4 regions of the Shewanella sp. 492 genome follow, and region 3 is predicted to be linked to each of the others. Evidence: predicted binding sites of a transcription regulator. Region 3 holds the regulator's gene; each other region holds the start of a gene.
What was found. Region 3 encodes MetJ, which represses methionine synthesis genes. Its sites were predicted from a motif close to TAGACGTCTAGACGTCTA; they were not measured.
Positions count from the first base shown of each region.

Region 1: the regulator MetJ is predicted to act here: its motif matches at 4,791-4,808, upstream of metH (methionine synthase).
Region 2: the regulator MetJ is predicted to act here: its motif matches at 5,119-5,136, upstream of metK (methionine adenosyltransferase).
Region 4: the regulator MetJ is predicted to act here: its motif matches at 3,538-3,555, upstream of metE (5-methyltetrahydropteroyltriglutamate--homocysteine S-methyltransferase).

Region 1 covers NZ_CM181702.1:3,213,687-3,221,409, reverse strand. Annotated here, with positions in the region: gene AC5YBX_RS14245 (sll1863 family stress response protein) at 1-18, shown strand, start outside; gene AC5YBX_RS14240 (sll1863 family stress response protein) at 82-564, shown strand; gene metH (methionine synthase) at 976-4,698, opposite strand; gene AC5YBX_RS14230 (histidine phosphatase family protein) at 5,026-5,631, shown strand; cobalamin riboswitch at 5,781-5,951, shown strand; gene AC5YBX_RS14225 (ABC transporter ATP-binding protein) at 6,105-6,899, shown strand; gene AC5YBX_RS14220 (FecCD family ABC transporter permease) at 6,899-7,723, shown strand, end outside.
Region 2 covers NZ_CM181702.1:3,174,386-3,182,108, forward strand. Annotated here, with positions in the region: gene fba (class II fructose-bisphosphate aldolase) at 1-17, opposite strand, end outside; gene AC5YBX_RS14005 (phosphoglycerate kinase) at 200-1,375, opposite strand; gene epd (erythrose-4-phosphate dehydrogenase) at 1,500-2,519, opposite strand; gene tkt (transketolase) at 2,657-4,651, opposite strand; gene metK (methionine adenosyltransferase) at 5,180-6,334, shown strand; gene AC5YBX_RS14025 (flavin reductase family protein) at 6,433-7,065, opposite strand; gene AC5YBX_RS14030 (SDR family NAD(P)-dependent oxidoreductase) at 7,157-7,723, opposite strand, start outside.
Region 3 covers NZ_CM181702.1:538,101-545,823, reverse strand. Annotated here, with positions in the region: gene metF (methylenetetrahydrofolate reductase) at 1-195, opposite strand, end outside; gene AC5YBX_RS02450 (bifunctional aspartate kinase/homoserine dehydrogenase II) at 569-2,962, opposite strand; gene metB (cystathionine gamma-synthase) at 2,982-4,148, opposite strand; gene metJ (met regulon transcriptional regulator MetJ) at 4,372-4,686, shown strand; gene AC5YBX_RS02435 (sulfite exporter TauE/SafE family protein) at 4,793-5,521, shown strand; gene traF (conjugal transfer protein TraF) at 5,577-6,563, opposite strand; gene AC5YBX_RS02425 (c-type cytochrome) at 7,178-7,507, shown strand; gene AC5YBX_RS02420 (DUF3373 domain-containing protein) at 7,557-7,723, shown strand, end outside.
Region 4 covers NZ_CM181702.1:3,012,993-3,020,715, forward strand. Annotated here, with positions in the region: gene AC5YBX_RS13320 (glutamate synthase-related protein) at 1-268, shown strand, start outside; gene AC5YBX_RS13325 (GlcG/HbpS family heme-binding protein) at 413-946, opposite strand; gene metE (5-methyltetrahydropteroyltriglutamate--homocysteine S-methyltransferase) at 1,153-3,423, opposite strand; gene AC5YBX_RS13335 (LysR substrate-binding domain-containing protein) at 3,628-4,539, shown strand; gene AC5YBX_RS13340 (HDOD domain-containing protein) at 4,631-5,359, opposite strand; gene AC5YBX_RS13345 (GDSL-type esterase/lipase family protein) at 5,615-6,226, opposite strand; gene AC5YBX_RS13350 (TonB-dependent receptor) at 6,443-7,723, opposite strand, start outside.

The sequences.
Region 1 (7,723 bases), 1.4 Mb from region 3:
GTGCAGAGGTTCAAGTAATAGTTCAACTAATATTAGGTAAATATTAGTCTAAACAATGACAAAGTATTAAGGAGATTGCTTGTGAAATCATTTATTAATGCATTTTTGTTAGCCACCATAATAGGTATTGTCCCGCTAGGTTATGTACAGATGAGTTATGCACAAACCGATAGTGATAAAGCTGAGGAAAAGACCTCAATAGAAGATGTTAAAAAAGAAACCGAAGAGATGCTTAAAACGATTGGTGCATACAGTGCCGATAAGCGAGATAAAGCGGTGGAAGAAGTCAAAGCGAGCCTTGATAAGTTAGATAAGCGCATCGATGCGTTAGAGGCGAAGACAGATAAAAATTGGGATGAAATGAGTGCAACCGCGCGCCAAGATGCCCGCGAAAAACTCAAAGCACTTCGTAAGCAACAGAATAAAGTTGCCCAGTGGTATGGCAGCATGAAATCCAGCTCTGCTGATGCATGGGAAGAAATTAAGCAAGGGTTCTCGGATGCTTATAAAGATCTCGAGAAGTCGTGGGAAGAAGCTGAAAAAGAGTTTGAGTCTAAAGAATAACGGGACTTAAAGATGGCATTTTACCCACCCCCATGCTTTTTAAGTAATTAGTCAGAAGCTACAAGATTCGCCATCGAAGTTGCCGAAATAAGTAGATAAAAATGCCGTATAGCCATCATGGATGATGGCTAAGGCTCGGAGGGCATGGATGCCCGAACTGAGCCGTTAGGCGATTTTTATTGGAGTATGAGGCGCCTAACTAATGCATGTAACTTCGTCTGGGGCGGCAAGGGGAGATGCAAGAGGGGGATTGCTGTTGATCCCCTTCTTGCTCGGGTGTGGGTTGAAGACCCACGACTTACCTCGGCCGTAAGGCCGTATGGGTTAGTGAGGCGAAGCCTCAGTACTAATGTTCAAACGAAGTTTGGGTAATCAAAGGAGTCAAGGTGATGACTCCAGATCACTCCCCCGTTAAACATCATAATCCAATACTGGTGCTAACCAGCGTTCGGTTTCCTCGATACTCATTCCTTTACGTTTGGCATAGTCCTCCACCTGATCGCGGCCAATATTGGTCACGCCAAAGTAGCGTGATTGCGGGTGGGCGAAGTACCAACCCGATACCGCGGCGGTGGGGAACATGGCGTAGCTTTCGGTGATATTAAGCCCAATGGTTTCATCTGGCTTAAGTAAGTCCCATAACAAGCCCTTTTCGGTGTGATCTGGACAGGCGGGGTAACCCGGTGCTGGGCGAATACCTTTATATTTTTCGCGAATGAGTGCCGTGTTATCGAGATCTTCATCGGCGGCGTAGCCCCAAAACTCTTTACGCACTCGCTCATGCATGCGCTCGGCGAAGGCTTCGGCCAGACGGTCGGCTAAACATTTGAGCATGATGGCGTTGTAGTCATCGTGGTTGGCTTCGAAACGGGCAATATGCTCGTCGATACCATGACCTGCGGTGACGGCAAAACCGCCCATGTAGTCGGCCACGCCTGAGTCTTTAGGGGCGACAAAATCAGCCAAACAAAAGTTATCGTTGCCTACGCGCTCTATCTGCATCCGCAGGTGGTGGGTCGTCATCTCCACTGTGGTGCGGGTTTCGTCGGTGTAGAGCTCAATATCATCGTGGTTAACGGTATTGGCAGGGAACAGGCCGATAACGGCTTTGGCGGTAAGCCATTTTTCGTCGATGATCTGCTTAAGCATGGCTTTACCATCGGCGAATAGCTTACGGGCTTCTTCACCGACCACCTTGTCGTCCAAGATCTTCGGGAAATGGCCATGCAGTTCCCAGCTACGGAAAAACGGGGTCCAGTCGATACGCTCGACTAAGTCTTCCAATGGGTAGTCATCGAACACCTGACGCCCTAGTTGATTAGGGACAAATGGGGTGTAATTGGCCCAATCGTGCTGGCAGCGGTTGTCGCGCGCGGCGGCAATGGGGATGATCTGTTTGCGTTTTTCTTGTGAGTTACGCTTGTCGCGCATCATCTGATATTCATCATAGGTGGCATCGATAGTGGCTTGACGCGTCTCATTGCTGATAAGTTTCGATACCATAGGCACGGCGCGTGATGCGTCGGCAATATAGATGGCGCCCGTTGGAGCGTGGGGCGCGATTTTAACCGCGGTATGAATTTTCGAGCAGGTCGCGCCGCCAATGATCGACGGGATAGTAAGCCCGGCCTTATGGAAGGCTTTAACGTTGTGCACCATCTCATCGAGACTCGGGGTGATTAAGCCTGACATGCCGATGATATCGACATTTTCCGCCTTGGCGACCTCGATGATCTTCTCAACGGGGACCATCACCCCAAGATCGATCACCTCATAGCCATTACAGGCCAGCACCACGCCGACGATGTTCTTACCGATATCGTGCACGTCACCTTTAACGGTGACCATCAAGATTTTACCGTTAGACTGACCTTCGACTTTTTCCAGTTCGATATAGGGGTTTAAGTAGGCGACCGCTTTTTTCATTACTCGCGCCGATTTGACCACTTGGGGCAAAAACATCTTGCCCGAACCAAAGAGATCGCCGACCACGTTCATGCCATCCATGAGCGGCCCTTCAATCACATCCAGTGGCCGAGTCGCCTGCTGTCTTGCTTCTTCGGTGTCTTCATCGATAAAGTCGGTAATGCCTTTCACTAGGGCATGGGCAAGACGTTTGCTCACCTCCCAGCTGCGCCACTCTAAATCTTCTTTCTTAGCCACTTGGCTGCCATCACCGCGAAACTTCTCGGCGACCTCAAGTAGTTGCTCGGTGTTATTTGAATCTGCCACTGGGCAGGGCAGGTTTTGCACTACCGCTTCAACGCGCGCTTTTAACTCGCTGTCGATATCGTCATAAATCGCCAGCTGACCCGCGTTGACGATACCCATGTCCATCCCCGCTTGAATCGCATGATAGAGGAACACGGCATGAATCGCCTCACGCACCGGGTTGTTACCACGGAATGAGAACGACACGTTCGATACCCCGCCCGAGATCATCGCGTGGGGTAGGGTGCGTTTGATCTCACGAGTGGCTTCAATAAAGTCGACAGCGTAGTTGTCATGCTCGTCAATACCGGTAGCAATGGCAAAGATGTTGGGGTCGAAAATAATATCTTCTGGCGGGAAGCCCACCTTATCGACTAACACCCGATAGGCGCGGGTACAGATCTCGATCTTACGTGCCTTGGTGTCTGCCTGACCTTGCTCATCGAACGCCATGATGATGGCCGCGGCGCCATAACGTTTAACCAATTTGGCGTGGTGAATAAATTGCGCTTCGCCCTCTTTCAACGAGATGGAGTTGACTATGCCTTTGCCTTGAATGCACTTAAGGCCTGCCTCTATCACTTCCCATTTAGAGGAGTCGATCATAATCGGCACCCGGCTGATATCGGGCTCAGAGGCGATAAGGTTAAGGAATTTCTGCATCACCTCGACGCCGTCGAGCATGCCTTCATCCATGTTGATGTCGATGATCTGGGCGCCGTTTTCTACCTGCTCACGTGCGACGCTGAGGGCGGTTTCATATTCGCCATTTTTGATCAGCCGTAAAAAGGCAGCCGAGCCGGTGACATTGGTGCGCTCGCCCACGTTCACAAACAGCGAGTTGGCATCTATGGTCAGTGGCTCAAGCCCCGACAAGCGGCAAGCCACTGGGATGTCTGGCAGCGCCCGCGGCGCATGGGAGATAACCGCCTCGCGAATGGCGCTAATATGGGCCGGTGTACTACCACAGCAGCCGCCAATAATGTTTAAAAAGCCCTCTTGTGCCCACTCACCGATAACGCTTGCCATCTCTTCGGGGCTTTCATCATAGCCACCAAACTCATTAGGCAGCCCCGCATTGGGGTGCGCCGACACATAACATTCGGCAATTTTTGACAACTCTTGCACGTAGGGGCGTAGCTCTTGCGGACCAAGGGCGCAGTTAAGACCAATCGACAGTGGCTTAACGTGGCGCAGCGAGTTGTAAAAGGCTTCGGTGGTTTGCCCTGTGAGGGTGCGGCCCGAGGCATCGGTGATGGTGCCAGAGATCATGATGGGCACGCGCAGCTCAAGCTGTTCAAATACCGTTTCTATAGCAAACAACGCGGCTTTGGCGTTGAGGGTATCGAAGATGGTTTCCACCATGATGATATCGGCGCCGCCTTTAAGCAGCGCCTCAATCGACTCAATATAGGCATCGACCAGCTCATCGAAGCTGACATTACGGTAACCGGGATCGTTAACATCTGGGCTAATCGAGCAGGTGCGGTTGGTGGGGCCAAGTACCCCGGCAACATAACACGCGCGCCCTGTTTCAGCGCTGATCTCGTCGGCCGCAGCGCGGGCAAGGCGTGCACCTTCAAGGTTAATTTCAACAGACACCTCCTGCATCTCGTAGTCGGCCATGGCGATACGAGTGGCGTTAAAGGTATTGGTCTCGATGATATCGGCGCCAGCGAGTAGGTACTGTTTATGGATAGCTTTGATAATGGCGGGCTGAGTCAGAACCAGCAGATCGTTATTACCTTTGACATCGCAGGGCCAGTCTTTAAAACGCTCGCCGCGAAAGTCGGCTTCCTCAAGCTTATGATCTTGGATCATGGTGCCCATGGCGCCGTCGAGAATTAAAATACGTGATTCGAGCTGCTCGGTGATCTGCGCTGTTATCTGTCTTATTGGGGTAACAGGGGGTCGGGTCGCCATAAAATTCTACCTATATCCTACTCGATGCATGTCCACGACTGCTGATGCAGTGCGACGAGGGTGTGATCACCCTGCTATTATTTTTAGATGTATAAACGTATAGACGTCTATAGTAATTGCTATAGTAAGCGACTTATTAGGCTAAGGGCAAGTCAAAAGAGTATCAGTTTTCCCCCTCGTTAGCCCAGTGGCTTATAGGCTGCAGCTTAGCCTGTGGGTGATGTTTGTTTTGGCGCAATTGCAGCCCACGGGCAGTGTTGCCCATATTGCATTGGCGCGCCGTCTCGGCGTATGCTGCCACGGCATGACAAATATCAAGGTAAGCCAATGACACAAACGATTTTTTATTTAATGCGCCATGGTCAGTGCGAGGGGGGCAATGTGCTGCGAGGCCGAAGCGACCAGCCTTTGAGTGAGCTGGGATTTGCCCAGATGCAACTGGCCTGTGCGACTAAATTACCCGAGACGATAGATGCGCTGGTGAGCTCCCCCTTGAGCCGCTGCCAAGTGTTTGCCGAGTATTATGCCAATAAACAGCAGTTACCTTGCTCAGTTGAGGCGGGTTTGATGGAGATTGATTTTGGCCGCTGGGACGGTGAGGCGCTTGATACCTTGTTTGCTGAGCATAGCGAGGCGCTTAACGCCTACTGGCAAGATCCTTTGCGTGCGCCATTGCCAGGCAGTGAGCCGCTAGATGTCTTTGAGCAGCGGGTCGAGACCTGTATCGAGCAAGTGTTACATAGACACAGTGGCAAAACCCTGCTGCTTGTCACCCATGGTGGGGTTATCCGCCATTTGATGGGGCTGGCGCTGGGGATCCGCGGCGAAGTGGGCTTCTATACCCAGTTAAGTCTCGATTATGGCAGTGTGGTTAAGTTAAGCCACTTGGTCGATAACGATGGTAAAGGCTATTGGCGCTTACATTGGGGTTAATGCCTAAGCTGAGTGCGCGTTAGTTATCAGCGTTTGTCGTCAACCAGCGCGGCAAATACAAAAGGTGGTTTGCCTCTTAGGGGAAATACCGCATAATAGCCAACAATTTTAGGTGTCTAGCATACAGATGACGCCGAGCGTAAGGTGTTGAGCAGCGACTCACTTAACGTGGGTCGAGTAACTCAAACTTAATGGGGAATTGGGGAGTGACCTAAGGTCATCAGCCCAAACTGTGCCCGCAACTGTGAGTGTGTTGAGTAAGGCAATTGGCCTTGTCTGCAACCACAAGTCAGGATACCTGCCTTACGCTATAGCCTAATGACTCAAGCGGGTGACTTGAGGGAGCTAAAGATGAACAACCGACTTGGGGCGTTAGCCCCGCTTGGCAGCGGCAGGTCGACACCTGCGCGGTCGCAACACACTTTACCCTATTACTTTGCGGCTTGGATGATGAGCCTGTGACGTCAATCCCTATGGCGTTATCTGCCCAACACCTTAGTTGGCACGCGGGCGAGCGCGCCATTTTGGCTGATGTCAGTGTCGAACTGCCCCAAGGCCAAATGCTGGGGATCATCGGCCCTAATGGCGCCGGTAAATCCACCTTACTGCGCTGTCTATATCGTTATTTGACCCCAAGCCAAGGGGATATCACCTTATTTGGCCGAGCGGTGGGCGACTTTTCGGCGCGATCCTTTGCCCAGCAAGTGGCGGTGGTGCTGCAAGACACGCCGCACCATTTTGACATGACCACGGCGCAGCTGGTGGCGCTAGGGTTGACGCCCCATAAGGGGGCGTTTTCGCTCACCAGCGACCAAGACAAGCACGATGTGCGCCGCGCCTTAGCCACAGTAGGTTTAACCGCGTTGGCCGACCAAGGGTATGAGCAACTTTCTGGCGGCGAGAAACAACGGGCGTTAATCGCCCGCGCCATAGTGCAAAAGCCCAAGCTGTTGATCCTCGATGAGCCCACTAATCATTTAGATATCCGTTATCAAATACAGATCTTAGAGCTACTGCGTAGCTTAGAGATGACGGTGGTTATCTCGATCCATGACCTTAATTTAGCCAGCGCCCTGTGTGACCAATTGCTGCTGCTCGACCAAGGCCACGCAGTTGCCCAAGGCCGCCCAAATGAGGTGTTGACCGAGCAGCGTATTGCCGAGGTCTTTGAGGTGTGCTGCCAAGTGAGCCCGCACCCACAACACGGTAATCCGCAAATTAATTACTTTTATGGCTACCATAATGTCACCCAAGGGGAGACGCCATGATGCGCTCGCCCGGATTATCGGCCAGCGAGCGCCTTTGGCGCGGCCTGCTATTGGTCACAGGGTTTGGGGGATTAAGCCTAATGACGCCGCTGTTAGCCGCCAGTTTTGGTGCGGCGCACATCGACTTTAACCAAGTGGTCGATGTGGTGCTGGCCACCCTTGGCGGTGAGCGTCCAAGCAGCGTCACCGCCCGCATTGTGATGGAGCTGCGGATGCCGCGCATCGCGCTGGCGTTTATCGCCGGTTTTGGTTTAGCCATCGCCGGCGCCGTGCTGCAAACTGTGACCCGCAATCCACTGGCCGACCCTTATCTTTTTGGCATCTCTTCTGGCGCCTCCTTTGGTGCCGTAGTGGTGCTTACCCTGTTTGGCGGTGCGGGCGCGCTATCGAACGCCTTATCCATATCATGGCTTGGCAGCGTCAGCCTGCCGGTGGGCGCCTTTATTGGCGCCAGTCTCGCAGTGCTGATGGTATTGGCCTTGTGCGGCCGCGCCATGAGCACTCAAATCGAGCGCATGCTGCTTTCTGGGGTGGCGATCTCCTTTATGTTTGGTGCGCTCACCAGTTTATTACTCTATTTTTCGGGCCCTCAGGCGGCCGCCTCTGTGCTGTTTTGGAGCTTGGGCAGTTTTGCCAAGGCCAGTTGGTCTGGCTTGGGGCTGCCCTTGTTGGTGGTGGCCGGTGCAACTGTGATCATATTGCTGTTTAAACGCCAGATAGTTGCCATGAAAGCCGGTGATGAAACCGCCCACACTTTAGGGATCGATGTGCAGCGCCTGCGCCTAGCCATGTTGCTTTTGTGCTCGTTAATCACTGCCGTGCTG
Region 2 (7,723 bases), 1.4 Mb from region 3:
AGGGAAATTAAGGCCATTTTTTTACTCCAATAATAGGGTGTAAGTTAACGTGTTAATTAACCATTAACTTAGTCACCGAGGTCACTATCGTTTGGACAGATTTTTATACTAACGATGGCAGCCACATCCTGCAGCTGCACATCGTCAGCGGTTTTTTTATAATATGAATTATTCTTGCATTACTTAATTTGGGGCACTTTTATTCGCCGCGGCTCTCTAACATCGCCACAGCAGGCAGCTCTTTACCTTCGAGAAACTCTAAGAAGGCGCCGCCACCGGTTGAGATATAAGATACTTTATCGGCAATACCGTACTTGTCGACCGCAGCAAGCGTGTCACCACCGCCCGCAATAGAGAAAGCAGATGACTCGGCAATCGCCTGTGCAATTCGCTTAGTGCCTTCGCCAAATTGGTCAAATTCAAATACGCCTACAGGGCCATTCCAGACAATGGTACCGGCATTTTTTAGGATCTCAGCTAGGGCTTCGGCGCTATCGGGGCCGATATCAAAGATCATGTCATCACTGGTGACCGCATCCACCGCTTTGAGTGTGGCCGTCGCTGTTGGACTAAACTCGCTAGCCACCACTACATCGGTGGGCACAGGGATATCAGCGCCGCGACTTTGTGCATTAGCAACAAGGCGCTTGGCTTCATCGATAAGGTCCGCCTCATACAGTGACTTGCCCACTTCATGACCAGCCGCTGCGATAAAGGTATTGGCAATACCGCCACCTACCACTAACTGATCAACTATGCCTGATAGGCTTTCAAGCACTGTCAGCTTGGTTGACACTTTAGAGCCACCGACAATCGCTACCAATGGGCGCGCAGGGTTGTCCATCGCCTTACCTAATGCTTCTAACTCTCCTGCTAATAGCGGACCTGCGCAGGCAATAGGCGCATAAAGACCGACACCATGGGTAGACGCTTGGGCGCGATGAGCTGTGCCAAACGCATCCATCACATAGACATCACACAAGGCGGCAAGCTTTTTAGATAGCGCTGCATCATTTTTCTTTTCGCCAAGGTTAAAGCGCACGTTTTCAAAAACGACCACTTCACCCACGTTAGCCTCAACACCGTCAAGGTAGTCGGTCGCTAGGCGCACAGGGCAATCGAGTGCTTTAGCAAGGTAATCGACCACAGGCTGCAGAGAGAACTCGCTGTTGTACTCGCCTTCTGTTGGGCGCCCTAGGTGAGACATCACCATGATCGCTGCACCTTTTGCTAATGCCAACTTGATGGTTGGCAGTGAAGCACGCAAACGCGCATCACTGGTCACCACGCCATTACTGACCGGAACATTTAAATCTTCACGGATCAGCACACGCTTCCCTTGCAGATCCAACGCTGACATATTGATAATCGCCATTTTACGTTTCCTTAAGTTCAAAAGTTAAAAGATAAAAGTTAATACAAAACCGGTTCATGCTGAGGCTAATTAGGGACGTTCCACCTAGATTAACACTCAGCGGCTAAGCCTACTGTAGGCTTATTTACTGCGCCCTTACGGCGTTAATCATCTCTAAACTGGTGTCGAGCATACGGTTGGCAAAACCCCACTCGTTATCACACCACAATAATAGTTTCACTAAATGGCCATCACTCACCCGAGTTTGGGTGCCATCGACAATCGATGAGCGCGGATCATGGTTAAAATCACATGACACCAATGGCGCATTAGTATAGCCCACCACTCCTTGGTAGGAGCCATTAGCCGCTTGTGCCAGCACTTGGTTAACTGTGTCGATATCGACGCGCTTGTCTATGGTCACCGATAAATCGATGGCGGTGACATTGATAGTGGGCACGCGCACCGATATGGCCTCAAATTTATCTTTCATTTGTGGCAAGATGCGCTCGATCCCCCGTGCCAGTTTAGTATCGACCGGAATGATCGACTGCCCCGCCGCGCGGGTTCGTCTTAAGTCGTCGTGATAGGCGTCGATCACCTGCTGATCGTTCATCGCCGAATGGATAGTGGTTATCGCGCCACTTTTAACCTTAAAGGCTCTATCGAGCACCTCAATAATGGGCACTAGGCAGTTGGTGGTACAAGACGCATTAGAGATGATGGAGTGATGAGCCTGTAGCGTATCGTGGTTAACCCCATAAACTATGGTGGCATCGACATCACTCGATGATGGATGGCTAATCAGCACCTGTTTGGCCCCTGCTTGCAGGTGCGCCTCACAGGCTTGCCTATCGATTAAGGCACCAGTGGCCTCATACACGATATCGATATCCAACTCAGCCCAAGGCAATTGGCTGGCATCGCGTTGATGCAATAACTGAATACGGTCATCGCCCACCGTCATAATATTATCGACCAATGACGTCGGGGTTTGAAAGCGACCATGGGTGGTATCGTATTGGGTTAAGTGAAGCATGGCTTCAGGTTTAGCCAGTTCATTAATGGCGACTATTTGAATGCGGTCACGCTTGCCCGACTCGTACAGGGCACGAAGAATTGAACGACCAATACGGCCATATCCATTGATAGCAACTTTGATCATTAAGCGCCTTGACTCCTCACTCTATCCCTGCTCGCATACTGTTGATGCGACAACGGCTTACCTGATATCAACACCAGATAAGCCGTCCCATCTGGCGTGAGCCACTAAGCTGCTCACGCCTCGACTCACACTAACGCTTAAAACAAGTCGTTAACGGTCGCCACTACGTTATCAACGGTGAAGCCGAAGTATTTCATGAGTTCGCCGCCTGGCGCTGACTCACCGAAGGTGGTCATGCCCACGACTGCGCCGTCGAAACCAACATACTTATGCCAGAAATCAACGTGAGCCGCTTCGATAGCAACACGCTTAGTTACAGCGCGTGGCAATACCGACTCTTTGTAGGCCGCATCTTGTGCATCAAACGCATTGGTCGATGGCATAGAAACCACACGAACCTGCTTACCTTGCTCAGTTAATGCAGCGGCAGAGTCCAGTGCCAATTGCACTTCGCTACCTGTAGCAATCAAAATGACATCAGGTGTACCAGCACAATCACGCAGTACATAACCACCTTTCACCACGTTAGCCAACTGCTCATCGGTACGGGCTTGAGCGGGTAGGTTTTGACGGCTAAAGATAAGCGATGTTGGTGCATCACGGCGCTCGATAGCATTCTTCCATGAGACTGCCGTTTCGGCCGCATCACATGGACGCCATACCATCATGTTAGGAGTCATGCGCAGGTTAGCGAGTTGCTCAACAGGTTGGTGAGTTGGGCCATCTTCACCTTGGCCGATAGAGTCATGGGTGTAAACGAAGATGTTTTGAATACCCATCAGCGCCGACATACGTACCGCATTACGGGCGTATTCCATAAACATCATGAAGGTTGCGCCGTAGTTGATGAAACCACCATGCAGAGACACACCGTTCATGATGCCGCTCATACCAAATTCACGTACACCATAATAGATGTAGTTACCGGCTGCATCGTCTTGAATGCCTTTAGAACCAGACCAAAGCGTCAAGTTAGAACCGGCAAGGTCAGCTGAGCCACCAAGGAGTTCTGGCAACATAGCGCCAAAAGCACCAATGGCATTTTGTGACGCTTTACGGCTAGCAATGCCTTCGCCTTTCTCTTGGCATTCTTTAATGAAGGCTTGTGCTTTCGCTTCGAAATCGGCTGGCAATTCACCATCGATCACGCGGCGCTTATATTCGGCAGCCAATTCTGGGAACGCAGCTTCATACGCGGCCAGTTTTTCATTCCAAGCCGATTCGTTGCTGGCGCCCACGTCTTTAGCATCCCAACCCGCATAAACGTTTTCAGGGATATCGAATGGCGCGTGTTCCCAACCAAGGAACTCACGGGCAGCAGCGATTTCAGCATCGCCTAGTGGCGCGCCATGACAGTCGTGGCTGCCAGACTTGTTAGGAGAACCAAAGCCAATAACGGTTTTACAGCAGATCATGGTTGGCTTGTCAGTGACTGACTTAGCTTCTTCTATTGCGCTGCGAATCGCTTCGCTGTCATGGCCGTCCACATCGGCAATCACATGCCAGCCATAGGCTTCAAAACGCTTAGGTGTATCGTCGGTGAACCAGCCTTCAACATGACCGTCGATAGAGATACCGTTGTCATCCCAAAATGCAATCAGCTTGCCTAGACCTAAGGTGCCCGCCAATGAACAAGCTTCGTGTGAGATGCCTTCCATCAAACAACCATCACCTAAGAAACAGTAGGTGAAGTGGTCGACAATGTCGTGACCTGGACGGTTAAACTGCGCCGCTAGGGTTTTTTCCGCAATCGCCATACCAACCGCGTTACTGATACCCGCGCCTAGCGGCCCTGTGGTGGTTTCAACACCTGGGGTGTATCCGTATTCTGGGTGACCAGGGGTTTTAGAGTGAAGCTGGCGGAAGTTTTGCAGTTCTTCGATGGGAAGTGCGTAACCAGTAAGGTGCAGCAGAGAGTAAATCAGCATCGAGCCATGACCGTTAGATAAGATGAAACGGTCGCGGTCAACCCAGTTTGGGTTAGTCGGGTTGTGCTTAAGGAAGTCATTCCAAAGCACTTCAGCGATATCTGCCATTCCCATTGGGGCACCTGGGTGACCTGAGTTGGCTTTTTGAACGGCATCCATACTTAACACACGGATAGCGTTTGCGAGTTCTTTACGAGATGACATGCTCTCTCCTGCTTATTATTGGGGATTTTGCGGGCAATTGTGGACGCATATTTTCCCCTACTAGGCGGTGGGACGCAAATAAAATTCGCCAAATTGACCAGATTAACCCGATCTAAGCAGTAGAACCCGTAAATGTAGGCTTAAGGAGTCGTGACCATGTGTCAACTTAAGCCCATTGCTCCATGATATTAACCTAGTAATAACACCTCACCGCCACATTGAGATCAAATGGCTAACGTCGCCTCATCACTCTTAGCGTCTTATGTGGTAATTGAGTGGCAATATGACAAAAAATCATCCCCAGCGACTCGGAGATTAAATCATCACTAAAAGATAATTAGGTGATGAATTACAATTTGTTAGCTACATTTAGGCCCCCGTGTCGGTCTGGGAATGCTGCGATTTACTGCGCTTTACCCCACAATTTTTATCGAAAGGGGTGTTATCTAGCGTGATTTCCACTAAAATAGCCGTCTAGATGTAGATACTTCTACAGAATCAAATTGTTTACAGACGAGATTTTCCATTATGGCAAAGCACTTGTTTACCTCTGAGTCGGTCTCAGAAGGTCATCCAGATAAAATCGCCGATCAAATTTCTGATGCGGTACTCGACGCGATCTTAGAGCAAGATCCTAAGGCGCGCGTGGCATGTGAAACTTACGTTAAAACCGGCATGGTATTGGTAGGCGGTGAAGTGACCACCTCGGCTTGGGTTGATATCGAAGAGATCACCCGTAAGACCGTGCGTGAAATTGGCTATACCCACTCAGATATGGGCTTTGATGCCGATTCTTGTGCCGTACTTAATGCCATCGGTAAACAGTCGCCCGATATCAATCAAGGTGTTGATCGCGCCGATCCTAAAGAGCAAGGCGCTGGCGACCAAGGGTTAATGTTTGGTTACGCCAACAACGAAACCGACGTATTGATGCCAGCCCCGATCACTTACTCGCATAAGTTGGTTAAGCGTCAATCGGAAGTGCGTAAAGACAATACCCTACCTTGGTTACGTCCAGATGCGAAAAGTCAGGTCACTTTTGCCTATAACAGCGATGGCAGCATTGCTGGTATCGATGCGGTAGTCCTGTCTACTCAACACTGTGACAGCGTAAGCCAGCCAGATCTGATTGAAGGCGTGATGGAAACCATCATTAAGCCTGTGCTGCCCGCTAAGTGGTTAACCAAAGATACTAAGTACTTCATCAACCCAACAGGCCGTTTTGTGATTGGTGGTCCTGTCGGCGATTGTGGTCTAACGGGTCGTAAAATTATCGTCGATACTTACGGCGGAATGGCGCGTCACGGTGGTGGGGCTTTCTCTGGTAAGGATCCATCGAAAGTTGACCGCAGTGCAGCATACGCGGCGCGTTATGTGGCCAAGAACATCGTTGCCGCTGGCCTTGCCGATCGCTGTGAGATCCAAGTGTCTTACGCTATCGGTGTAGCTGAGCCTACCTCTATCAGTGTTGAAACTTTCGGTACCGGTAAAGTGTCTGAAGAGGTGTTGATTAAGCTGGTTCGCCAGCATTTCGACCTGCGCCCATACGGCCTAACCGAAATGTTAGATTTGGCTCGCCCAATCTATCAAGCCACTGCGGCTTACGGTCACTTTGGTCGTAACGAGTTCCCGTGGGAGCGCACCGATAAAGCCGACGCCCTTCGCGCCGACGCTAAGCTATAATCGCAGCAAGCTCATAAAAAACCGCCCATATGGCGGTTTTTTTGTGGCTGTTTTTGGTAGCAGTCTTTGTGACTGAATCTTGTCACAGCCTGCGCACATTAATCGATGATAACCGACGGCTTGTCTGGCTTAGCATAGCTCAGTCGCCCTAACCGCTCGGTCGTATGATAGCAATCGAGACCCGATACGCAGACGGTATTTAAGCTTTCAATGTCAATACTGCCATCGGGCTTAAGCGCCACGTCATCGAGCCAAATATCGGTAATTCGGCCTATCACTAACAGAGTTTGGTTTAGTTCGATAGTTTGATAACTTTCTAACTTCACTGCATATTTTAATCGACTCTCGGTCACAAAGGGCGCCACCACTTGTGGTTGATGCATTGGGGTCAGCCCCACCGCGCTAAATTCACACTGATCACTGTCGTAGCGCGCCGAAGTTTGATGTGCCTGCTGCCAAAAATCGCTATTCACCTGATTGATGGTGTAACTGCCGGTGGCAATAATATTGGCTAAGGTGTCTCGCTGCACTGTGTCTGGACGACTAATAAACCCCACCAGCGCGGGATCGGCGCCTAAATGAAATACTGAACTAATGATGGCCAAATTAGTGCGCCCCAAAGTGTCTTGGGTACCGATCAGGTTAGCACTTTTAAACCCCGACAAACTATTGATTAACTGCGCGCGATAACGGCGTTCTAATTGGCTTAATGAGTCATGACTAATATGCATTACAGAATATCTTCCTTGGCTATTTAGATTGGTGGTTTAGCTTGATGAACGACAAAAATGGGGGGCAATACAACCCTATGCAATGACAGACTCACCATGATATCGCCTTGCCATCCCAATCGATAAAATAGGCGTGCGACGATGGCGCAAGCCCAGTGCTAACCTTAAGCAGACGCTGGCTGACAAATTCGGTGGTAAAGAGTTTCTCTTTAGCGACATTGTGTTGAAATGGTTTGGATAGTTCGGTGTCGGTTGTCCCTGGGTGAAACGCCAACAAGGCAACATTTTTAGCCCGTCTGGCATACTCCACCGCCGCCGTTTGCAGCAACATATTCAGCGCGGCTTTTGAGGCGCGGTAGCTATACCAACCGCCTAAACGATTGTCACTAATACTGCCAACGCGGGCGCTCAACACTGTCACCACGCAGGGCGTTTGACCTTTCACCAACGGCAATAGATGCTTGAGCCAAAGCATGGGGATAACGCTATTAATATGAAACAGGGTTTGCATCGACTCGGCGCTTATCTCCTCTAGACGTTTCTCTGGGCTCAGACCCGCTTGATGCAACACGCCGTTAAAAATGTACACCCGAGTGACCCGCACCTGACGGCTCATCAGCGTTGCGATTACCCCTGCGATGGCGCTATCGCTATTGTC
Region 3 (7,723 bases):
GCCGGAATTAGCGCCATAGGTTACCGAGACAAACTTAGGCTTTAACGGTTCGAGACGCCTGATTGAGTTCCACAAGATCTGTTCCATCTCAGGGGTGGCTGGCGGGAAGAATTCAAACGAGACGTTAATGTCACCATTAAGCTCAGACAAGCTTTGGTTTAATGAGTTTGCATGTTGCGCGTGGTGAAAAGCCATCTTTATTCCCTCAGACGTTCGACGATAGTACTTAGACGTTTGGACGTCTATATGTCTACATACTAGAGAAACTCAGTTCTAAGTCAAGCGTAAAAGTTAACCAAAATTAAAATAGTCTATTCGCCTCTACAACAAACCGATTACAGCATGAGCGACATGAGCATCAAGCCATTGTTACATAAAATGTATTACCTGCTTACCGACAAGGTGTTGCCGATATAACTACCGGCTGGATAACAGAAATTTTCCAAGAAAAAGCGAATAATGTGGCATTGAGATGAAGTATTAGATGCACTATATAGCGGTATTATCGACAAAAAAAGCGGCCCAAGTGCTAACTTGGGCCGCTTAAGGTATGACGTCTGAGAAGAGGTTACTCTTGCAATAGATCGCGGCAGATCTGCGCCAGATCCGATTGCACCGCAGCAGCGGTGACTTCACGGCCGGCACCTGGACCACGAATAATCAAAGGATTATCTTGATAAAAGTGACTACGAATCACAAACACATTATCACCGGGCGTTAAGTTAGCATAAGGATCGTTGCGATCCACCCACTCAATCCCGACCTGCGCTGCAAGTTGACCGTCACTGTGTTGCAAGGAAGCCACATAGCGCAACACTTTATTTTGCTCCGCAGCCGCTTGATATTGACGTAGCATCTCAGCATCTAGCTCACTGATACGCTCGATAAATTCAGCCAACGGGAGCTGCGCAAGATGCGGCGGCACTAAAGAGTGCAGCGCAATATCATCAAGCTCAATATCATGGCCTATCTCTCGCGCTAAGATAAGCAATTTACGCTGCATATCTCGCCCCGACAGATCGTCACGCGGATCGGGCTCTGTCAGCCCAAGCGCCTTAGCCTGCAGCACCAATTCAGAGAAGGGTTTAGTACCATCGAAATGTTCAAACAACCAGCATAAGGTGCCGGAAAAAATCCCCCCCACCGCTTCGATGGCGTCGCCACTGTTATGTAAATCATTTAGGGCATGTTGCACGGGTAATCCCGCACCACAACTGGCATTGTAGCGCCAAAAAAGTCGACGATTATCCAGCTGCTGTTTTAATTCTTGATAAAAAGGTAAAGGCCCACTGCCAGCCAGCTTATTGGCGCTAACCATATGAATACCACGGGCAAAAAATGCTGGATACTGCAACGCTAAATCGGCGCTAGCACTGATATCTAACGCGATAAGTTCATCACATTCAACATGGCGTAATCGTTCAAACAGGTGGCTGTAATCCCAAGGGGTTGCTTGCTCATTAAATTGCTGCTGCCAGTGATTAAGATCGATATCGGTCTCGCTTAATAGCGCCAGCTTGGAACTCAGTAATCCCACTAACTCGAGACTGACCTCAAGCTCCTTGTTTAATACCGGTCTCGCCCGCTTAAACAGCTCAATCCACGCATCACCAATATTACCAATACCCAGCAGTAATACTCCGATACGTTTACGCGGGCCAGCGCAGCGACGATGTACCTTTTGCGTCAATAGGTTCACCTGCCCCTTAGGGACCAAAGTGACCAAACTTAGGCCATCGTTACACAATGGGTGAGCATCGCGGCTTAATAGGCGTGAAAAACCCCGGCGATAAAGTGCAGCATCGGCACTGACCAACGCCACTAAACCTAAGTCTTGTCGCACCTCTAATGCATCGATCCCCAATGCTTGAGTATTGACTTCAAATATCGCCCGCGCTTGTTTTTCACTCTCGTGGGTAAAGGCTAGCTCTGCAAGGCCAGACGCCGATGACCAGTAGGCCAAGGGAGCCAGTCCTGCCTTAGCAAAACACTCTAATAATTGAGGCAGCTCGGCATTAAAGCTTAAGCTAAACAACGACACGCTAGGTAGACTAGTAACGACGGGCGCGCTAGCCGATAAGCTCTTAGGCGCAATAAGCGTAAAATCGGTATGGGGCGCATAACTCGAGCGCACCGCTAGGCTCACGTTAGTGTCAAACAGTGGCTGTAAGGTACGGTTATGCAGTACCGGCGAACCAAGATGGGCTAAGCGATTAGCCTCGGTTAATGACATGCTTTTGAGCAGGCGTGCATCGTTAATGCGATTGGGATCGGCATTAAACACCCCTTCCACATCGGTCCAAATGGTCACCCGTTCAATATTGGCGAGGCTGGCCAGCAAGGTGGCGCTAAAGTCTGAACCATTACGGCCCAGCAACAGGGTATCGCCCTTATCATTAGCACAGATAAAACCGGTGATCACTAGGCGTTCATTAGGGTGAGCATTCAGCATCGCCTGCACTTTTTGCTTTGATTGCCCTATGCGAATTTGCGGTACCGCCCCTTCATCGGCCACTAATAAAGTGCGCGCATCCACATCGACTGCCCCGACGCCTGATTCACGCAGCAGCGCGGCAAGTAAACGCGATGACCAGCGTTCGCCAAAACTAACCACTTGATTGCGTTGGTAATCCGTTAAATCGGCAAGAGAAAGTAATGTGCTGAGTTGGGATTTATCGGTCGATAGACGCTCGCGCAAGCTGCGCGCCTGTTCGTTAGATAACAGTTGCTCGATCAGATTTTGCTGGTAACTGATCAACACTTGCAACTCTTCTTGCCACAACAGACCGGACTCGGTTAGCTCAAGTAATTTATATAAAAAATTAGTACTCTTGCCCGCAGCAGAAACCACGATGAGATCATCGCTATGGCCATGGGTGAGTAATATATGAGCGACACGGCGGTAACAATCTGCATCCGCTAAACTAGAACCGCCAAATTTATGCAAATGACATCGTGTCATTTTTTGCTCCTCAATACCTTTAACAACTTACCGCGATAGCCGCATCTAAACCCGCTTGAATATCTGCCACCAGATCGTCACCATCTTCAATCCCAACAGATAAACGAATAAGGGTATCTTTCACCCCTGCCTCTAAACGAGCCGCTGGCTCCATCGCTCTGTGGGTCATGGTAGCAGGAACCGCCACTAAGCTCTCTACTCCACCCAAGCTTTCGGCTAAAGAGAAGTATTCTAACGCATTTAAAAAGGCAATAAGCTCTGCTTCGCCACCTTTTAACTCAAAACTGAGCATGGCACCAAAACCTTTTTGCTGTTTTAACGCGATCTCATGGCCTGGATGGTCCGCCAAACCAGGATAATAGACCTTATCAACGGCGCGATGACGGGTTAGCAAAGCCAACACCTGCTGTGCGTTGGCTTGATGCTGACGCATTCTCACCGCAATTGTTCTTAAGCCGCGTAGGGTCAAATAGCTATCGAAGGCTGAGCCGGTTAACCCTAAGGTATTAGACCACCAATGTAACAGCTCACCCACTTCAGCATCTTTAGCGACAACCGCGCCGCCGACCACATCGCTATGCCCGTTGATATATTTAGTCGTTGAGTGGATCACTATGTCAGCGCCGAGCAACAGAGGTTGTTGCAAGATAGGCGATAAAAAGGTGTTATCGACTACCACTAGCGCCCCCACTTCATGGCTCTGGCTCGCAATCGCTGCGATATCGACCACGCGCAGTAATGGGTTCGAAGGGGTTTCTAACCAGACCATTTTAGGTTGGCGAGCAATAACGTCTGCCAAAGCAGCGGCATTCGTTTGGTCAACCACTGCCAGTTTAAATGCCCCTTTCTTGGCGAGGTGGGTAAATAGTCGATAGCTGCCGCCATAGCAATCGTGCGGCACCACGAGTAGATCATCGGGCCCCAGTAAATTGGTTACTAAGGTGATGGCCGCCATGCCAGTGCAGGTCACTATGCCTGCCGTGCCACGTTCGAGCTCCGCTATGGCGTCAGCCAAAATACAGCGAGTCGGATTACCCGAGCGGCTATAATCAAAATCTCTCGGTTGTTGATGGCCATCAAAGGAGTAATTGGTCGACAAATAGATGGGCGGTACAACGGCACCATATTGGGTATCGGATTCTATCCCCCCACGCACAGCTGCCGTGGCTAATTTACGCTCAGTCATCTTTTACTCCTAAAGTTAAATCGGCGGCAGTCATCTATACTTTAGAGATGTCTGGACGTCTAAATGTACCTAAGGCAAGCGGTAGCGTCAACATATTTAGACGTTTAGACGTCCAAACATGTAGAAATCTATTTGCAATTAACAAAAATTAGAGGCAATAATTTGACTGTACCCGGTAAGGGTATAAAATCTGCCCCGAATTTGAGAATTAACAGGTGAGTCAATGACTGAGTGGAATGGCGATTATATCAGCCCCTATGCTGAACATGGTAAGAAGAATGAGCAAGTGAAAAAAATCACTGTCTCTATTCCCCTCAAGGTGCTTAAGATTTTAACCGACGAACGCACTCGTCGTCAGGTGAATAACTTACGCCACGCTACAAACAGCGAATTGCTTTGTGAAGCTTTTTTGCATGCTTATACTGGCCAACCTTTACCCCATGATGATGACTTGTCAAAAGACAAACCCGACAGTATTCCAGCCGAAGTGAAAAAGCTGATGACTGAGATGGGCATCGAATGGGAAGACGTCGAGTAAATCGACTTTACCTATCCTGTTTTGCTAAAGAGGGATCGCACTGCGATCCCTCCTCTTTATCACGTCTAAACACACTGCAACCCCTGGTGGTATAGTGCCTGAACTTATGATTGATCCCATGATCCTTGGCCTAGCGTCGCTGATCATCTTTATTGGCGCCCTAACCCAAAGCCTGATCGGTTTTGGCTTAGCCGTTGTCGCCTCGCCGTTACTCTATCTCGTCGACCCAAGCCTAGTGCCCGCACCTGTCATTATGATGGGCTTTTCTATCGCCTTACTCACCCTGCTAAGAGAGAGGCGCGCACTGGAATTTAACGGCTTACAATATGCTTTACTGGGGCGTATCCCTGGCGGAATATTAGGCGCAACCTTATTATTGCTAGCACCACAACCAGTATTGGGATTAGCCATTGCAATCATTGTGGCTCTAGCCGTGGTTCTGAGCCTATTCAAGCTACGTCTCCCCATAAATCGCAGTAATCTTTTTATGGCGGGCATATTGTCGGGGATCTTTGGTAATATCGCTGCCATTGGTGGACCGCCAATGGCTATTTTACTCTCGGGAAAAGACGCCAAACAGTTTCGCGCAGCCTTGTCAGCCTTCTTCATCTTTAGCTCAATGATCGCCTTAATCATTTTGGCTTTCAGTGGATTACTCACACTGCGTCATCTGTATCTTTCAATGCTATTGCTACCATCGGTCCTGCTAGGCTTTGTAGTTGCTAATCGTATTGTCGGCGGCATCGACAAACAAAAAACCCAACGCCTTACCCTGATATTGTGCAGTACAAGTGCGCTGATCTTAGCGGTAAAATCGATTATAGAACTAACGTAACGACCTCAAATAGGTGTCCGTAAAAGGGAATAAAAATCAGCAAACAAGATAATCACTAAAAATGATATGAGGTTCGGATCACGCCCCCAATGGCATCATCACTGCCAAACAGCCCGGTTAAGTCCAGATTAAAGGTGCGACCAATACTAAAGCCTGTACCAACCGAATACAGGTCGATTGCGGTATTGTTTAAATTGTGGCGATAACCCACACGTAACGCCAACCAATCCGTGGTTTTTAGCTCCCCTGCGAAGCGCCAATATTGTGTACTAACCACTTCATCGAAACCTTGATGAGCATTCAAATCGATATCACTTGTTAGGGTAAGTGCAGCCCAATCATAAGCCACCCCAGCAGTATATAAAGGCTCAACTCGATAAGTAAATTGCCGCCCTAATGACTCTACACTCTGTTGTTTTGGGTCGATTAAATTGCGTCCAGACAAGCCAACGGTTAGCCCATTAAAAGGCTTAATTACCACACCAACATCAAGATTAAATACCGTATCATCATTACGATAGGGGGAATCATTACCACTATCAAAAGTCACGTTATTCGCATTAACTACATAATTGTAAGTGTCGATACGCTGTATTTTGGGCGAGAGCCCAACCGATATTGGCATGTTGACAATTGATAGAGGAAAACTCAATACAACGCCAACATCAGACACTCCCCCCGACACCAACGCCCCGAGAGAGCCTAACTCTGAAACATTTGCAGGATTGTTAACATCAAAATGGTCTAAATTGCTTTGAATCGCATCTGCAACACCTACCGCCTCGATATAAGTCTTATGAAACAGTGTCATTGGCATCTGCACCGTCGGCAAGACAATCGATGTACCTTGTGTCGCAGAGGTTCTCTCTGCTTGCGGCGATGCAATCCCCCGCGCCTCTTTAGTCGCATCTAACACTGACAAGACAGGATGATTGAAGAGATCTCCATGTTGATGACTTACGGCAACGTGTGAACTGTTTAAGGCAGAGTTATGTACACCATCATATTGCTGCTCGGCAAAGGAAAACCTAGTGAGACTCATCAGCGTGATTAACACTATTATGCTAAGGCACTTCATTCCCTTTTCTCCCCCCTCCGAATAATGGTCATTTTAAGCGTGTTGAAAGATTAGTACGCTCGATTGTTAAAGATAGTTCATTTCTTAAGTGCTAGATGATATGGCAAGTAAAAATACTGATATTTAGCCCGTATTTAACCTTTACTCCCCCAGCCTCTGCTGCGTAAATATGCTCGATAATCCACTATGGCTGATAAGATCAAAATACTGCCCATCGCGACGTATTTCCCAAAAATAACGCCCCCTTTCGACGACAATCACAGCGTTAGCGATAACAAGTTCATTAACATTACAGCCATTATTTAGCAGATGTTTAACTACTAAAGTGTGATTCACCTCCACCAGTAATTGATAGCCAACACCTCATCCCTGCAAAAACAACAAACAACAAAAGGCTTTTAATACAAAAACTTAAATCACATCAATTAGATTAATATCAATGATATTTTTATCAATTAGATTTTTATTGTAAAGGTGATCAACCTCAAACTCACATCTCGACTCCTTTAGTAAACTTTTTAACAACAAACACCCGCTTTGTTTAATAAAAAATCACCACGGGTGGTGATTAAGGAAAGATGATGAAAAACATAGTAAAAATTGCAACGTGCATCATGTTCACATTCTCGTTAGGCGCCCAAGTTTATGCCGTAGATGGCGGTAACCCGAAAAAAGGTAAACACCTCTACAAGAAAGAGTGTAAAGCCTGCCATAGCAAAGGCGATGCGGGCGGTGAAATCACTCCGATGAGTAAAACCATGAGCCAGTGGGATCGCTATTTTAAACGTGATCAACACAAGGTTAAGCCTGAGGTTTTTGAGCAACTCTCCGAAAAAGACCGCTTGGATATTCAGCAGTTTCTTTATGACCATGCGGCAGATTCCGATCAACCACAGACTTGCGGTTAAAACTCACTAAGCCCATCTACTGCGCACCTCGCGCGACGGAGAGACAAAGATGCGTACACTACTATCGATTTTAATTGCCAATGCATTAGCCTTTTCTGGCGGCGCGTACAGTGCCGACCAAGAACAACAAAAGCTGGCAGACTTAAAACAGCAACTAGCTGAGCTATCAGAAGAAATTGACGATATTAATAGCCGCGTAGACAAAAATGAGCGCCA
Region 4 (7,723 bases), 1.6 Mb from region 3:
CGCGCGAATTTGTCATACCAATAACTGTCCAGCAGGTATCGCCACCCAAAATGCTGACCTGCGCCAACGGCTGCATATCGACACCTCGGCGCAGCAACTGGCCAACTTTCTTGCCGCCTCAACTGAGCTGATGCAGGTGATGGCGCGCGCCTGTGGTCATCATCACCTCAGTGATTTTAACTCTAATGACTTAGCCACATGGCATAGAGAGATGGCGCAGCTATCGGGTATCAACTACGCCGGTATCATGCCGATTAATGACAACTGATCGCTAGGTTGAGTGATGAAAAAAAGAGATGAGCCGCTTAGCGACTCATCTCTATGTAGCCTATTGCACTATACGCATTGAATGGAAAACTCATTCCAAACAATTAAGCCAAAAACAACAGAGCTCGAAAATTCAACCGACGACCTAGTTAACTGCCGCCAGCGCTTTTAAGCCCGCCTCAGCAATGCGCACATCTTCACTGCCGTGGGCACCGCCCACGCCAATGCCGCCAACAACCACATCATTAATATAGATGGGAATGCCGCCGTCCATGGCTAAAATATTTTCATCCAAGTACCTGATATCTTCAGGAATGGTGCCCTCTTTAATCCCTTTGGCAATCACAGCAGTCGGTCTTTTTTGCGAGTTAGCCGTGTAAGCCTTTTTATAACTGGCACGAATGGTGTGCACCCCAGCTTGATGATCCCTAAGCACGGCTAAGGTTTGTCCTGATCTATCGACCACAGTGATAGACACCGCCAATTGATCTTGTTGAGCTTGTAAAAATGCAAAATTAACTATCTTTTGCGCCATTTGCCCAGTCAGGACAGGCAGCATGGTGACCTGTTCGGGCTTATTTGCAGCACGTTCATCTTGGTGGGCTTGCGCCGAGTCAGCTTGTCCAGCAAAGGAGACGGTTGAAGCGGCAAACGCAGCCGACACTAATAATTTGTTCATGTTTAACCCTACATTTGAGTTGACGAATAACGATAGGTATTTGGACGAAAGCCAAGTAATTAAGTGAAGTCTAACGCAATGCGATTTGATTTAAAAATTTGATATGCTTTGATTTACTTAAGTATTAAAAAACAGCTGGCCCATTTAAAGCCAGCTGCTTGCATGCCCCGTCAGCCAAGAAAAATAAAACTCATTAACTCATCAAGCTAACCCAGTCGGCGTCTTAGCTGCTGCGTGGCCGTCACCATATGTTGCAATGCCGGCTCAACTTCATCCCAAGTGCGCGTCTTGAGCCCACAATCTGGATTAACCCACAATTGGCGAACAGGAATTTTAGTCGCCGCCTTGTCGATAAGCGCAACCATCTGCTCGACACTGGGGATATTCGGGCTATGGATATCATACACGCCAGGGCCTATCTCGTTGGGATAGTCGAAATCTTCGAAGGCATTGAGCAACTCCATATGTGAGCGCGAAGTTTCAATGGTGATCACATCGGCGTCCATGGCGGCAATCGATGCGATGGTAGCATTAAACTCGCTGTAACACATATGGGTGTGGATCTGGGTGTCATCCTTAACGCCGGCGGCGCTGAGTTTAAAGGCGTTTACAGCCCAATCTAAGTAGGTTTGCCACTGTGATTGTTTCAGCGGCAACCCTTCACGAAATGCCGGCTCATCGATCTGGATAATCTTAATCCCCGCGTTTTGCAGATCAACCACTTCATCACGGATGGCCAAGGCCAATTGGTTCGCGATCACCTCGCGGCTAATATCTTCGCGGGCAAATGACCAATGCAAGATGGTAACCGGGCCAGTCAGCATCCCTTTTACGGGTTTGTCAGTCAACGATTGGGCGTAGGTGGCCCAATCTAATGTCATCGGCTTAGGCCGTGAGACATCACCATAAATCAAGGGCGGTTTAACACAACGAGAGCCGTAACTTTGCACCCAACCAAATTGGGTAAAACCGACGCCATCTAACTGTTCACCAAAGTATTCCACCATGTCGTTACGTTCAGCTTCACCATGGACCAACACATCGATCCCCAGTTTCAACTGCCTTTGTATGGTGTCGCGAGTAACACCTTGCAACTGGGCAATATACGCCGCTTCGGTCAACTCACCTTTACGCCAACGACTGCGCAGTCCTCGTATGGCTGGGGTTTGTGGAAACGAGCCTATGGTCGTGGTCGGCAGCAAAGGCAAGCGCAGACACTGTTGCTGTAATACTTGCCGCTGGGCAAAACGGCTTTGGCGCTCAAAATCGCCAGTGGTTAAGGCAGCGACGCGCTCATTCACTTGCGAATTAGCCGCCTGCTGTCTGGCCTCGCGGCGCGCGCGGCAACGCTGGGCTGTGGCCAGAGCAGCCTTTGAGGCTGGCTCGATTAATAGAGTACGCAACTGGCTAAGCTCATTGAGTTTTTGTTTGGCAAAACTGAGCTGCTGACGCAGCGCTGTATCAAGCTCGGTTTCCACATCAAGATCCACCGGGCTATGCAGTAACGAGCAAGACGGCGCTAACCAGATCTGCTTGCCTAAATCGGCCACCACAGGGGCAATATCTGCGGCAATCTTATCTAACTCGGCCGCCCAGACATTACGACCGTTAATCACCCCTAGGCTCAATATTTGCTCGGGCTGTAAACTGCCCGCAAACAACGACAACTGCTCTGGCGCACTGACTAAATCCAGATGAATCCCCGCCACAGCTAAATTCGCAATGAGCCCATGGTGATGTGCCACCGAGCCATAATAGCTGGCCAGTAACAGCTTAACCTGCACCTGGCTCAATGAGGCATAGGTTGCGGTGAAGGGCGCTTGCCACTCAGGCGTTAACTCCAATGCTAAGATGGGTTCATCAAGCTGTACCCATGTCACCCCTTGGGCTTTAAAGCGAGCAAGGATCGCCTGATAAACCTCAATCAATTGGGGTAACAAACTCAACTTATCAAATGCTTGCCCCTCGCATTTTGCCAAGTAGAGGTAAGACAGTGGCCCAAGCAACACAGGTTTCACCTGATGACCCAAGGCTTTGGCCAGCTCCACCTCATCAAATAACTGTTCATAGGCAATACTGAACGTTTGATTTTGACTCAGCTCGGGCACGATATAGTGATAATTACTATTAAAATACTTTTTCATTTGCGAGGCGCTGCTGGCCGCACCTGTTGGGGCGCGCCCTCGTGCCATTCTAAATAGGGTATCTAAATCCACCTTGTCGCCATCACGATGGCGAGCTGGAATGGCATTAATGGTGGCGCTTAAGGTAAGCACCTGATCGTAGTAGGCAAAGTCACCAACTGGCAGCAAACTCACTCCCGCATCGGCCTGCCACTGCCAATGAGTTTGCCGTAAAGTGTTGGCCACCTCATGCAGCGCCGCTGGCGTGATCTCTTGGCGCCAATATTGCTCTAACGCAAATTTAAGTTCACGCTGACGCCCAATTCGAGGAAAACCTAATGACGCGATCTTGATAGTTTGCATACTGATACCCTTCTAAATGAGATAAGCCAACGTGTGATGCCCCTGCTCCGACATCACAACTCAAGCTTGATTAACCATAAATACGCCACAAGCAAAACAGGCGTCTGGACGTCTAGAAGTTTATTGTGTTAATCTGTTGGTTCGCAATGGAATTGATTTCAACCCCAACATGAGCAAGATTCATCTGAGGTAAAAATGATAGAGCTTAGGCATTTACGCACATTAGTTGCACTCAAGGAAAGTGGCAGTCTTGCTGGGGCTGCTGAGAAACGCTTTGTCACCCAATCGGCTTTATCCCATCAAATCAAAGAGCTGGAAACTCGAATTAACTCAGCCATCTTTATCCGTAAGAGCAAACCGCTGTCGTTTACTCAGGAGGGAGCACGACTACTGCATCTGGCCGAAGAGATATTACCTAAGGTGACAGAGACCGAACTTGAGCTTAAAAATGGTCTCAATAGTGACAATACCGATCTGTTTGTGGGGATTGAATGCCACAGCTGTTTTCGCTGGCTAATGCCGGTGATCACTGAGTTTAATGCCAGTTTTCCCCACAGTAATTTAGAGCTATCGAGCCGGCACCTATTTGATTCGCTAACGGCACTCAAGCAGGGGCAATTGGATGTGGTACTGACGTCAGATCCTATTCCAGATCATGATATTACCTACCAACACTTATTTGATTTTGAAGTAAAACTTATCTGCGCCACCGATCATCCCCTAGCAACGCAGCCCTTTGTCAGCCCAGCTCATTTAGCTCAGCATACCTTGCTCACCTACCCTGTGCCGCCCGAACGTTTAGACATTTATCGCCATTTTATGGAGCCTGCGGGCGTGCCTATCGCTAAACAAATCCGATGCGATCTCACCTCCATGCTACTGCAACGCATCGCCTGTAAAGATGGCGTCTCCGCCCTCCCCACATGGTCGATTAACCAAGCCCACGGCTTGTCACTTAGCGCGCTACCATTAGGCCGCGACGGCTTAAAGCGCCCGCTATTTGGGGCCTATCGCCGCAGCAGTAGCAAAACTAGAGTGGCGCAACACTGGTTGCAGTTAGTGGCTAACGAAGGGATGGTAAAACAAGAAGATGCAATAATGGCTTAGCTGATATGACGATGCCCATTTAGACACTAAAAACCTATTTTTTACTAAAAAAAACAGATTTTTAGAGCTGATGGTTTACAACTGAGAATGATTAGAGTGGCTTAAGCAACTGATTACGCATCGCTAATACTCGGCGTAAAATCAGGCCGGGTGAGTCACTGTTACGAGTCTGACGTAGATTGTGGGCTATCATAAACTCTTGACGTAATTCCTCATCTAAGTCGAGCGACTCAAACGCATCGAGGGTAAGGATCTGTTTATGATTATCGATGATCGATTTAATGATAGACAGGGGTAGAGACTGTTCCGACTCGGCATTTAAATAAGCAAAGGCGCTTAAGGCGACAATTTCGCCAAACACGCTAAACAGCGCCAAAGTTTGCACTTCATCAGGGTCAATATTCACCCCTTCCATTTGGTGTAAGCTATCAACCGATTCTGCCGCAATGCTTTCGGTAAGTGTCCAGTAACCTGTCACCAACTTTTTATACAACGGAGGTAACTCATCGAGGCGCTCTTTGAGATAGAAAGTAAATGCGTAACGATAAATGTTAATTTGGCCTAAACGGACCAAGGCATCTTTGAGGGAGCGATTTTTAATGGCAGCAACACAGGGGGCCGCAGCCGCATTACTGCGATACAGCATGTGAGCTGCCAGTGCAGGATCGGATGAGACAATATCAATCACATTACGAATATCACCGTCGGCAATAATGGCTTTTTTTAACGGGATAAGAATACCACGGCGACCAATGACCTGCTCTTCATTGCCGATAATCGCACGCACTTGAGTGAATACTTGATGCTCAAGATCTGTCATGAGAAATTATTAACCTGATTAATCGTTGTGGCAAATCGCCAATTGTTACCGTCGGATTTACCCATAAAACGCCCGCTGCGGTCAAGTCGATTTGCCACAAATTCAAACTTTAATATAAATAAATCAATTAAGCTTGTTAACTGGGTCATAAATGATGAACTCGCTGAACAAAATAGCAGCAGCGAGTAAAAAGTGAATCTAAATATCCCACTTATTTAGCGCAACATCCGCCCAGCCATGTTATGCCTGAAGCCGTTAAATAGCTCCGGCCTGTTGTAAACGCTGATGCAGATGCACAGCCAACTGACGATAACCGGCATTATTGAGATGAATCGCATCAGATTTTAGCTCGCTCGATTTAAGTAATTCTGCCAGTTTGTCTTCAATAAGGAGTAAGCCATATTGCTCACTTAAACGCTTGTAGAGACTAGCAGGTGTCAGCCAAATCCCTTTTTGAGGCACAGCAATTAAAACAATGGCAATATCACGCTGCTGGGCTTGCTCAATCATTTGCGCTAAATTTAGCTCAACTTGATGCTCACTCATATTACGTAAAAAATCGTTGCCGCCTTGCAGCAATAACACTAAATGAGGTTGAGTGGCATCTAACACCTGTGCAAATCGCTGCGCCCCTTCGCCGCTGGTTTCGCCAGAAATGCCCGCATTAACCACCTCAAGGCCAGTTAAGTTAGCCAGAACACTGGGATAATCGGCTCCGGCACTGGCGCCTACGCCTTGGGTGAGGCTGTCGCCAAAGGCCAAAATACGCCCATGCTGCGGTAATGTTGCTAACGTCTCGCCCTTTTGCGGCAGTAGCCAGGCCAGCAACACGATGGCGATACCCAAGAGTAGCCATTTTAATTTCATCTTTTAACTCCTTGTTTATCGCTTTGCCACTCACAAGACTAACCTGTAATGATTAAGTCTGGCTTAATCAATTTAAGGAGCTGTTAAGCCTGAACCTCACGAGTAATGCTAGCGCTAGCATACACTTACGATAAAATTGCGGCTATAAAAAAGCCAATCAGCAAACCTGATTGGCTTTATCTTACTTTAAGTCACTTGGCGTGCACGCATTACCGCTTAAAAGCGGTAGCTCGCGGTTAAACGCAGCGCGCGGCCAGTCCCCGAGTAATAACCGTTGCCCCATGCACTGTAATAACCTGCGCTAACATACTCTTCATCAAGCAGATTATCGACTCGCAAGCTGGCTAACCACGAGCCGCGAGTATAGTTAAGCGCGACATTGGTGAGCAGGTAATCCGCTAGCTTAGGATCAACATTGGCGTTGTCGCCCTCGATAAAGCGCTCCCCCGTATACAGGCCTTCAACAAACAGTTGCACATGTTCACTGATATCGTAACTGATATAGCCACGACCCGAATGCTTCGCCACCCAAGAGAGTGACTTACCCTCATTAACGCCATCGGTAAATTCGGCATCAATGTAGTTATATTCAAGCCCCAGCAGCACCTGCTGCATGACTTGCCAATCCCAATCTAAACTGACGCCATAACGACGTGATGCATCGGCGTTCACGTTAGCACCAGGGAAACTGCCACCAGTTGGAGTATCGGCGCTAGGGTCGAACACTATTTCATCTTCTAGTTCGAGACGATAGGCACTCACTCGCAGTGTTTGCTGCGCTAGCGTCCAGTCCCACCCCGCTTCATAAGAGCGGCCAGTTTGCGGCTTGAGCCCCTTCACATTGGCCGGGGTATAAGCTTGCTCATCAACCTTGGCAAAGCGGAAATTATCGTCGGCGCGCAGGTAAAAACGCTGAGCGTTGGTAGGACGATAGTTAATCCCAAGTTCAAATGCGTGGGCATCTTGATCCAACTCAATGCCGTTAGCGTAGGCGCTGGGATCGCGCAGATCGTCGGTCACCTCGGCATAACGCCCCCCCACAATGTAACTGACACTTTGAGTCAGTGGCACAGTGGCTTGCACATAGGCACTGATCTGCTTTTGCACGTTTTCACGGCCACTACTAAACACCGACTCACCACGGCTTAAATCGAGCCCGCTCACTAAGGTTAACGGCCCGTTGCCAGTGGTAAAGTTAGCAATCGCCTTAGGGTTAAACTCTAGTAATGAGCGCGTATCACGGCGGTTGCTGCCCCAGCTATTGAGGCCAGTGATTAAGGTGTCGGCATAATTAATATCCGCCCCAAGCTCCCACTGCTGATTGAGTTGACGCTGGTAGCCCGAACGCAGCGCCGTGGTCATCTCATGCAGATAACTGTCATAGGCCCCTGGGGCGCTGGCATTTGATTGGCGTGGGTCTTGTTCAATCTGCTCAAGGGTTAATGCACCAGCCAATTCTCGACGGTTGTCATAGTAACTGCTTTCGGCAAAAAAGTG